DNA from 3 places in the Labilibaculum euxinicum genome. Region 2 is predicted to be linked to each of the others. Evidence: riboswitches for the same ligand, from Rfam matches in the RefSeq annotation. Region 2 holds a riboswitch; each other region holds the start of a gene.
The links. Region 2 has a riboswitch for cobalamin ahead of ACY0M5_RS13080 (TonB-dependent receptor domain-containing protein). Riboswitches for the same ligand answer to the same signal wherever they lie in the genome.

Region 1: linked by a shared signal. The riboswitch ahead of ACY0M5_RS10535 (TonB-dependent receptor plug domain-containing protein) and the one ahead of ACY0M5_RS13080 (TonB-dependent receptor domain-containing protein) in region 2 are both predicted to bind cobalamin.
Region 3: linked by a shared signal. The riboswitch ahead of ACY0M5_RS10515 (ABC transporter substrate-binding protein) and the one ahead of ACY0M5_RS13080 (TonB-dependent receptor domain-containing protein) in region 2 are both predicted to bind cobalamin.

Annotation. Positions count from the first base shown of each region.
Region 1 covers NZ_OY782756.1:2,617,680-2,620,966, forward strand. The annotation lists gene ACY0M5_RS10530 (ABC transporter substrate-binding protein) at 1-920, shown strand, start outside; cobalamin riboswitch at 1,017-1,223, shown strand; gene ACY0M5_RS10535 (TonB-dependent receptor plug domain-containing protein) at 1,389-3,287, shown strand, end outside.
Region 2 covers NZ_OY782756.1:3,291,777-3,295,063, forward strand. The annotation lists gene ACY0M5_RS13080 (TonB-dependent receptor domain-containing protein) at 1-1,478, opposite strand, end outside; cobalamin riboswitch at 1,615-1,827, opposite strand; cobalamin riboswitch at 2,133-2,317, shown strand; gene ACY0M5_RS13085 (putative transporter) at 2,765-3,287, shown strand, end outside.
Region 3 covers NZ_OY782756.1:2,612,723-2,616,009, forward strand. The annotation lists gene ACY0M5_RS10510 (TIM barrel protein) at 1-946, shown strand, start outside; cobalamin riboswitch at 1,101-1,306, shown strand; gene ACY0M5_RS10515 (ABC transporter substrate-binding protein) at 1,395-2,576, shown strand; gene ACY0M5_RS10520 (iron chelate uptake ABC transporter family permease subunit) at 2,584-3,287, shown strand, end outside.

The DNA of each region.
Region 1 (3,287 bases), 670 kb from region 2:
GCATTCCTGATAATCTTCCTGATAATCTTATAGTAGTTAAGGTACCCGTAAATTCTGTGTGCACATTTTCTAATACACATATCGGTTCGATTGTTACGCTTGGTTTGGAGGATAAGTTGTTAGGGATGACACGAGCAGAGAAAGTTTATAATAAAAGTATCTCGGAAAAAGTAACGAGTGGCGAAATTTCAAATTTAGGCGGAGCACACAATAAGAATATAGATTTTGAGAAAATGATTGATCTGGCGCCGGAATTAGTTATTTTATCTGCCTTAAATGGGATGAAAGCGGACGAAGGTCAAATGGAAGAGCTTGGCTTTAAATTGGCATATTCCTTGAATTGGATGGAAGAAACCCCATTGGGAAGAGCTGAATGGTTGAAATTCACAGCTGCTTTTTTTAACAAAGAAAAGATGGCAGACTCTTTATTTAAGCAGATTGAAATAAACTATAAACAACTTAAGGCTAAAGTGGTAAGTCTTAAAGCTAAACCAAATGTTTTGTTGGGATGGAGTTATAAGGGAATATGGTATGTTCCCGGAGGAAAGAATTATATGGTAAGCTATTTGAGGGATGCAGGAGCTAATTATTTTCTTTTTGATGATGAAACAAGAGGGAACATTCCAATGAGTGTAGAATCCGTTTTGGATCAATGCAGTCAAGCTGATATATGGATTTATCCCGGAACCACTAAAAGTTTAGCTGATATTGAAAATAACGGCGAAATATTTACACAATTTGCGGCCTATCAAAATAAAGAAATCTACAATATCTACAAAAGATCAAATTCTAATGGAGGGAGTGACTGGTGGGAGACCGGCAGTCTTAGACCGGATCTTGTGTTAAAGGATTTTATAAAGGTGCTGCATCCTGATTTATTAGCTCAGGACACAACATATTATATTAATAAGCTGAATTGATATAATGAACAGTAATATATTGCCTTCATTTTCAGAGAGGATCAAATAAAGTTTCTTTTATTTCTGTAGAAATTATTTTGTGCAATAAAAAAAATCATACATTTGCGTCGCATTTGGTATTTTGTTCCTCATTATTCAGGAATGAAATGAAAAGGGAATTCGGTGAAAATCCGAGACTATACCCGTAGCTGTAAGTTCTAAAAAGAGCTTTTTGAAAGTCCTATGCCACTGTTCCGATTTTGGAATGGGAAGGCCTCAAAAAGTAGAACAAGTCAGAAGACCTGCCTTTGCAATCAATTTTAAGTCATTGCTTTCGGGAAAAAGAGCAAGTGAACGAAAACTTTATCGAACATTGATACAAGGATTGATTTGCCATAACCGGTCCTCCATGTCATGTTGCGAAATTTTCTTTTAGCTCCCTGTCTGCATTGCATTGGTTAAACTTATTTTCATTTATTCTTAAAAAACATGAAAAGAACATTTTTAACGGCTTTTGCATTGCTGTCACTATTAAATTCTGCAGTAAAAGCTGATGAGATTCCAAATCCTGCCAAAGATACAACGGCAGTGAAACACCTGAATTTATCAGAAGTTAAGATTAACGCATCACGTGTAAATGCAAAAATGAAGGATCTTCCTCAAAAGGTTGAGGTGGTTACAAGAAGAATGATTGAAGCGACTCCTGCAGTTGATATGGGTGAGTTGTTAAAGAAGACTGCAGGTGTTGATATTATTCAATATCCAGGAATTTCTTCAGCTGTTAGTATGAGAGGTTTTGCACCATCTACATCAAATAAATACAATGTGATTTTAATTGATGGCAAACCTGCAGGAACTACCAATATTGCAACAATAGATATGTCGAATGTAGAGCGGGTTGAAATTTTAAAAGGCCCTTTTTCAGCACAATATGGCTCTTCGGCTATGGCCGGAGTAATCAATATTGTTACCAAAGAGAGTACGCAAAGTATTACCGGAAATGCAAGTGTTTCTTACGGAAGCTTCGAAACATATACAGGTAGTTTAAATGCCGGTGGTGCTTTATCTGAATCTATGGATTTTGATGTGAGCTGCAATTACCAAAAACAAGGAAAGGATTATAAAATTGGGAAAAATAATATCTATGATAAGGATTATGCAGAAACCATATTAGATCCAACTACCTACGGTGAGAAAATGGAGCACTCGCAATTCGAAAGACAGAATGCAAGTGCACGTTTAGGTTTTATTTTAGATGAGAACTGGAAAATCAATATACATCAGTCGGTGTTTATTGCCAATGATGTTGAAACACCAGGTTCTTTTTGGCATGTGAATGGTATGAATTCAAAAGATATGAATAAGTATACAACAAGTGCGGATGTACTGGGAAAAATAGGAAATCATAAGCTTAGTTTATCACCTTTTCATACAAAAGAAGAATCAACTACGTTCAATTCTAAATATGGAGATACAGAAAATATTCATAAAAATTACGGTTTCATTCTTGAGGATGCTTTTAAAGTAGGAGAGCACTCTTTTGCTTTTGGTATTGATAATAAAAATGATGTTTCCGAAAGTAATAAATGGAATACTTTGGGTGATATTACAGCCCCTTCTACTCCAAAATATAAAAATGTATCGACTGGTATTTTTGGTCAGGTAAATACAAATACTTTAGATGGAAAATTGAATATTGCTATAGGAGCGAGATATGATTTGGTGAAATTGAAATTGGAAGCAGACGATTTATTAGGAAATGAAGCAAGTTCAGAGGAATACAACGTGTTTACGCAAAATGTGGGGGTAAAATATGAATTTCTTGAAGGATTAGCGGTTCATTCAAGTTGGGGAAATGCATTTTATGCTCCTGATGCTTTTCAAAAGGCAGGAATGTATACCACTGCATATGGAACCACAAAGGGAAATCCAAATTTGAAGGATGAGCAAAGTAATACTTTTGATGTTGGATTTGAATATAAGAATTTTGGGAAAGGATTTAATTTCGATTTTACTTATTTTAAAACACATCATAATAACATGATCGTTAGTTATTCTGTTGACCCGGATGGCACAGCCTACAATGGTGATGAGTATAAAACATACAAAAATGCCAATTTTGCCGATATGGATGGAATTGAAATTGAATCATCATTTGATTTTGGCGCATTGGCAGACTACAATTATTCCTTGAAACTATATGCAAATTATACTCATATCATTGATGCGATAGTAACTCAGCGAGTGAAACAAACTGATGGAACTTATAAAAATGAAGAAAGTCAGATGAGATATGTTCGCGATAATAATGCCAATTTCGGTATCGAATTCGATAATTTGAATGGGTTTTCTACTCGTTTAAATGCGCGATATATTGGTCATAGATAT
Region 2 (3,287 bases):
AAACCTGCTCCTGCTACATCTCCTCCGTCAAAATCATACCCTTTGTAAGAAATTCGATCGATATACATAAAAAAACAGCCCATTGTAAGATTGTGCTGTAACAAACCTGTTTTTATCTGAGTTGAATAATACAAATCATTTTGAAAAGTTTTTGTATGATGAGAAAATCGTAAAGGATAAGTACGTTGCAAAGTATCTAAACTAATATGTATTTTTTCTCCTCCTTGTAAAAAATAGGTATCGTATATTGGATTTTCCGAATGCAAATAACTCAGCTCTTCTGTTGAAAAATAATCAATCAAATCGTCAGAATAGGAAGCTTGCATTTTCAATTTGGAATTTCCGGAGGTTTTCCGGGTGTATTTTATTGATGCGTTAACATTTTCATGATCCAAAAAATCAGCAGGATCGTTATAACGTTGTTTACGGTCGAAAGAAGTTGGTAAATCACCTTTTTTGTACAATAATTTGCCTTCTTTCGTATAAATATCATTTGTTACAGCTGGTAATCCTGTTTCGGTTCCGTAAAAATCGTCATTTACTCCCACCCTAAGTTCAAACTGATTTTTGTCATCCAAATCATAATTCAAAGCAAGGTAAGCATTGGATGTTTTATCACCTGCGTTTCGCCATCCCTTCTGATCGGACAATGCGGCATCAAAGCGATAGCTCAGCTTATTACTAATTCGGTTTCCGACACCAACATTAACTCTTTTGCTTTCCCAACTTCCGTAACTTGTCGAAAAATTAGCCCGTAAATCTTTCGACGGTTGCTTACGAACAATGTTAATGATACCTCCAACTGCTGAGTGCCCGTAAAGCACTGATGCCGGGCCCTTTAAGAATTCGATTCGTTCTACTGCTGCCAAAGATGTTACAGGAGCACTGTTCGAAAAATTCATTCGTTCATCCCTTGCTCCATCCTGCATAATTACAGGAGCTCCAAAACCTCTCATCGTAAATGTCTGAAAACCGCCATAATTAAGCATCGGTTTTATTCCTGTAGAGTAATTTAAAGCTTCGTTGATGCTATTTACCTGAGTTTGCTCTATCAATTCAGCACCAACACTTGATGTTGTTAACGGGATATCTTTAAGTGGAACCGGTAGTTTTAAGGCTGCTTCCGTTTTTCGAATACATTCAGCAGAAATTTCGACACCATCAAGCAAAGTTGCTGTTTTTTCCAATTCAAACTCAAGCATTGGCATATCAGGTTTTACTTCAATTTTACTGATTTTTTTTTGGTAGCCAACAAAAGTAATCTCGACAATATGTTCACCTGGAGTAATGCCAAAAATTTGAAATATTCCTGAAGGATTTGTAACTGAACCATGATCAATATCTTTCACATACACATTTGCGCCGACAATTGGGACTCCATTTTCTTTAATAATTCCTTTTACATTCACATTTTGTGCTTTGGCCACAAATAGACTAAGCAAAACACAAAGCAGTAAGGACAACATCTTTTTTTGCATGATTGAGTTGTTTTTGATTTTAAACATCACATCTTGCCTCCAAATGTTTACACAAACAAAGAAAGAAATTAGAAAAATAAATACCGAACACGCGCGTAAGTTCAATACATATACTTCGATTCCCGGAAGCAAAATGTTCTTTAGTTACGACTTGGCAGGTCTCCTGACTTATCTCAGCTTTTACAGCCTTCCCCCCATTTCTGAGAGTGGCTTGCGGTGTAAAAACCATATTTTGCACATGACAAAATGAGATTTACAGTAGCGGGTACTGTTCCGGATTCTCACCGGATTCCCTTTTCATTCCCTCAGACGATAGCCTGAGCAGAACACCAAAATCGATGCAAATGTATCATATATATTTTAAGATATCGTATTCACATCAAACAAACCAAAAGTGTTTTATAGCATAAATATTCTGGTTTCCGAAAATCAGCACATAATTTATAATTCTCATTACAAGCAAATTAAGATTCTGTTATTTTAATCAACATCCCAGAAAATCAAATTAGCTTCAGCAATAGATTACTTGTAAAATCCATACCTCTGTAAACGATCAGTTTCTTTACTTCTCCTTTTTTAATTGCCATGAAATCAAATTGATTCAACTTAAAGGAAATTTAAATTTGTTTTTTAGATACTTTTTTTGATAACTTTGCTTCCGAAAATAATTAAGATACCCCGTAAAAAGGGTTTAATAGGGAATCACGTTAAAATCGTGAGCTGACGCGCAACTGTAATTCCAAAACAGTTTGCAACATCAAGCCACTGTTCCAACATATGGAATGGGAAGGCGTTGTAAATGGAAAAGCCAGGAGACCTGTCTTATTTAATTAGATTGATGCTTTCGCGACATAAAGCTAAAAATCAGGACTCGCTAGTGAATTAAAAGTTCCTTTTTAATTCTATTATTCCTGTTTTTTTATTGATTAACGCAAAGCATACAGTTTTACCATTTAAAATGTATTGTTATGCAAAAAGTAAGCAGCACTCCTCGCGAAATGGAGAAAACAGTTAAGACTAAATACGACATGTATTTTGGCTTTAAAACTAATCATTCCGAAAAAAATATTTTATTCCCCTTTCAACAAGTTTATAACATTCCTTATTGATTCCTGACCAGCCTCTGGATCAATTAAGTTGAGCCGGCACTTTCATTTGCCAATTCATAATATCCTGACTTCGTATCAAGGTAGATGGGAGTTCCGGCTCTTTTCATATCCCTTTATTTCTCACTAAAAAATGATCTTCTTTTGAGATCATATCGTTTAAAACACCAATAATTCAACATGAACATTATAGAACTATTAACTACACCAGGAACAGCATCTACAATTGTCATCATTTGTCTGGCCGCTGTTTTAGGTATTCTATTTGGAAAACTAAGGTTTTTCAAAATTAAATTGGGCATTGCAGGCATACTGTTTTCCGGTCTGTTAATTGGTCATTTGGGAGCTGCTACCGATGCACACGTATTGCACTTTATTAAAGAATTTGGCTTGATATTATTTGTTTATTCCATTGGTTTAGAGGTGGGGCCACGCTTTATCACTTCACTTAAAAATAATGGATTAAAGATTAACCTGCTCGCTTCAGGAATTGTTATTTCAGGTTTCTTTATTGCAGTTGCCATAAAATTTATTTTCGATGTTCCCACTTCCGTGATCACCGGAATTATGTGCGGAGCTGTTACCAATACTCCTAGTTTAGGTGCTGCTCAGCAAACCATTGGCGATGTTATGGGCGCAAGCGAAAATATCGAAATTGCGGGCATGGGCTATGCTGTTGCTTATCCGTTCGGAATTTTTGGAA
Region 3 (3,287 bases), 680 kb from region 2:
TTTTGAGAACGGATGGAAAGGACTGGAAGAATATATTATTGACAAAAAAATAGATGGGGTTGAATTACTAATCGGTTATGATTCTCCATCCGAAGAAATCCCAAAAGGAATAGTTAAAAGTGTTCATTTGCCATTTTGGGTAACCTGGTTGGATGTTTGGCGAAAAGGAGAGGATGCTGCCAAATATTATTTTCCTAATATGTTAGCCGAGCATTTGCAATTTTGCTGCGGAGGTACGAATGCTGCAGAAATGATTACTTCTCAGAAGAAACTGTGGGAATACGCAGCACATTTTCAACCATCTCATGCTGTTATACACGCTGCACATGTAGAATTGGAACATGCTTTTACGCGTGATTTTAACTATAAAAGCACTGAGGTAATGACGGGTTTAGCAGAAATGCTGAACAGAACGGCTCAGGAATTTGGTGATGGAGAACCTCCTGTTACATTAGCAATCGAAAATTTGTGGTGGCCTGGTCTGGATTTTTTATTTCCGGCTGAGGCCGATGATTTTGCATCACGACTGGATTTTTCAAATTGGAATCTACTTTTGGATACGGGACATTTAATGAATACGAATATTACATTGAGATGTGAGGATGAGGCCATTGATTTTGTTTTGGATCGGATATCACGATTGTCAAAAGATATTCAGGCGAAAATTAAGAGTCTGCATTTGAATTTGAGTTTATCAGGAGAATATCAAACGAAACAGGTTATGAATGGTTTGCCAACAGGATGGTCAGACTTAAATCATACGGAGAAATATACTACAGCACGTAATCATGTTCTGCAGATTGATCAGCACTTGCCATTTACCAGTAAACGGGTAAAAGAGATTATTCACGAGATTGAACCTGAAATTGTAATTCATGAATTCATTACAAAGGATATCAACGAATATTCAGAGAAATTGGATGTTCAGATGAATGCCTTACGTTAGTGAAATTGCATGAGATGTCTTTAAATAGCATTTTTCACATTTCTGCATCTTATAATAAAGACTGTTTCGTTCAATACGATTCAGTCTTTTTGTTTTTGTATGACAGTTATTCCTGATTGCTTTTTTAAAACCTCTTCTTTTTCCGAAATATTCCATAGATTTGCAGGAATTGGGTTTCTCTCTTTTGAGAATTAAAATGGGAATCCGGTGCAATACCGGAGCTGTCCCCGCAGCTGTAAGCCCTCAATGATTTTTCATTGATAAGTTCTGACAAATCAGCCACTATGTGAATGTAGTTTTACATGGGAAGGCGTTAGAATTGGGTAAAGCCAGAAGACCTGCCTAATAAATTGAACTGTTTCGTAACTTCGGGGAACTGAGTAACGAAGGTATAATTGTAGTAATTGTATTTTCTTGTCTGCTATCCCCACAATTATTGTGGAAGAAAATGAATTTATTAAAATCAAGCTGTTGGGCATTACTCCTAATCCTGTTATTGGGTGCTATTTCCTGTCAATCCGGCGATCCAAAAAAGAAAGAAAAACAAGCTGATAATTCAGCTGTCGATTCATCTTTTTATCATCAATCTCAATTAAAGTACGCCAAAGGCTTTCAAATTAAACTTCTTGCCAGTGGCTTAAAAGAATTGATTGTTTGGGATCCTTGGAACGAAGGCAAAATTTTCCAAAAATATTATTTGAAGAATCGTGGGGAAAAAACGGATATTCCGGTTCCTGCTGATGGTTTGTTGGTAGAGGTTCCTGTAAGAAGTATTGCCGCGCTATCGAGTACTCAAATCGGAATTTTAAAGTTCTTAAACGTTCAGGATCGAATTGTTGCAGTTTCTTTGCGCGATCGTATTTACGATGAGGAGTTGGATAAAAAGGCTCAGAATGGAACGATACAAGCGGTAGGTCATTCGGAAAGTCTGAATTTTGAGAAAATTGTTGAGTTGGATCCTGAATTGGTAATGGTTGCCGGTTTTATGAACATCACCGACAAGGAAACTAAATTAATGAACGCAGGTTTACCGGTTGCTTATAATATAGAGTGGATGGAAACTTCACCCTTGGCACGTGCTGAATGGGCAAAATTTATTGCAGCCTTTTTTAATGAGGAGGCCGAGGCCGAAAAACATTTTAATGCTGTAGAAAGGAGATACAATGATTTGAAAATGTTGGTGGAACATGTGGAGAGTAAACCAAGTATTCTTTCAGGCTATAATTTTAAAGGCATTTGGTATATGCCAGGCGGACAAAGCTACTTAGCGCAATTCCTTCGCGACGGAAAGGCAGATTATTGTTGGTTTTCTGATAGCATCAGTGGCAGTATGCCATTAAGTTTTGAGATTGTTTTCGATAAGCAGGGAGAAGCAGATATTTGGTTTGGCCCCGGACAATGCAGAACTTTGGAGGATATGAAAAACATGGATGAGCGTTACACTTTATTTCGATCATATAAAACAGCTCATGTTTTTTGTTCAACAAAACGAATGAAAGATAGCGGCGCCAACGATTGGTTTGAGTCTGGTGTAATGCAACCCGATGTTGTGTTTAAAGATGTGATTAAGATTTTACATCCTGAATTGCTGCCAAATTATGAATTGTATTACTATCAACAATTGAAATAGGAGAGCTATGCTGTTGAATAAAAAAGGAAGATTGTTTTCGCTCGTATTTGGGATACTATTCCTTCTCATTTGTGGTATTTTCCTGTTGGATTTGATATTCGGAAGTGTAAATATTCCTTTTAAAAAGGTGTTTGCAATTCTATATGGTGCTGATGTGAAAAACTCATGGAACTACATCATTTTAAATTTTCGATTGCCGAAAGCTTTAACTGCCATTTTTGTTGGAGCCGGATTATCGGTTACAGGCTTAATGATGCAGACACTTTTCAGAAATCCATTGGCAGGACCTTACGTTTTGGGAATTAGTTCCGGAGCAAGTCTGGGAGTTGCTTTAATGGTAATGGCATCGGCTTTAATGCCGGTTGCTTTTGGTGTAATTTCGGCTTTTCTGGGTAGTTGGGCTTTGGTTGTTGCTGCTGTTTTAGGTGCATCATTAGTATTTATGCTGGTTGCTTTGGCCTCTCTTAAAATATCCGATAGTGTTTCATTGCTGATTATCGGGATCATGTTTGGAAGTATTACCGGTGCTGTAGTAAATATTCTGCAATACTTTAGTGATCCGGAGCAAATACAAAGTTTTATAATATGGACTTTTGGTAGTTTGGCAGGTGTTACATGGACCGAAATGAAAGTAATGGTTCCAATTGTTTTTAGTGGCTTGATCATTGCTTTTTTTCTGATAAAACCATTGGACGCACTTTTGTTGGGCGA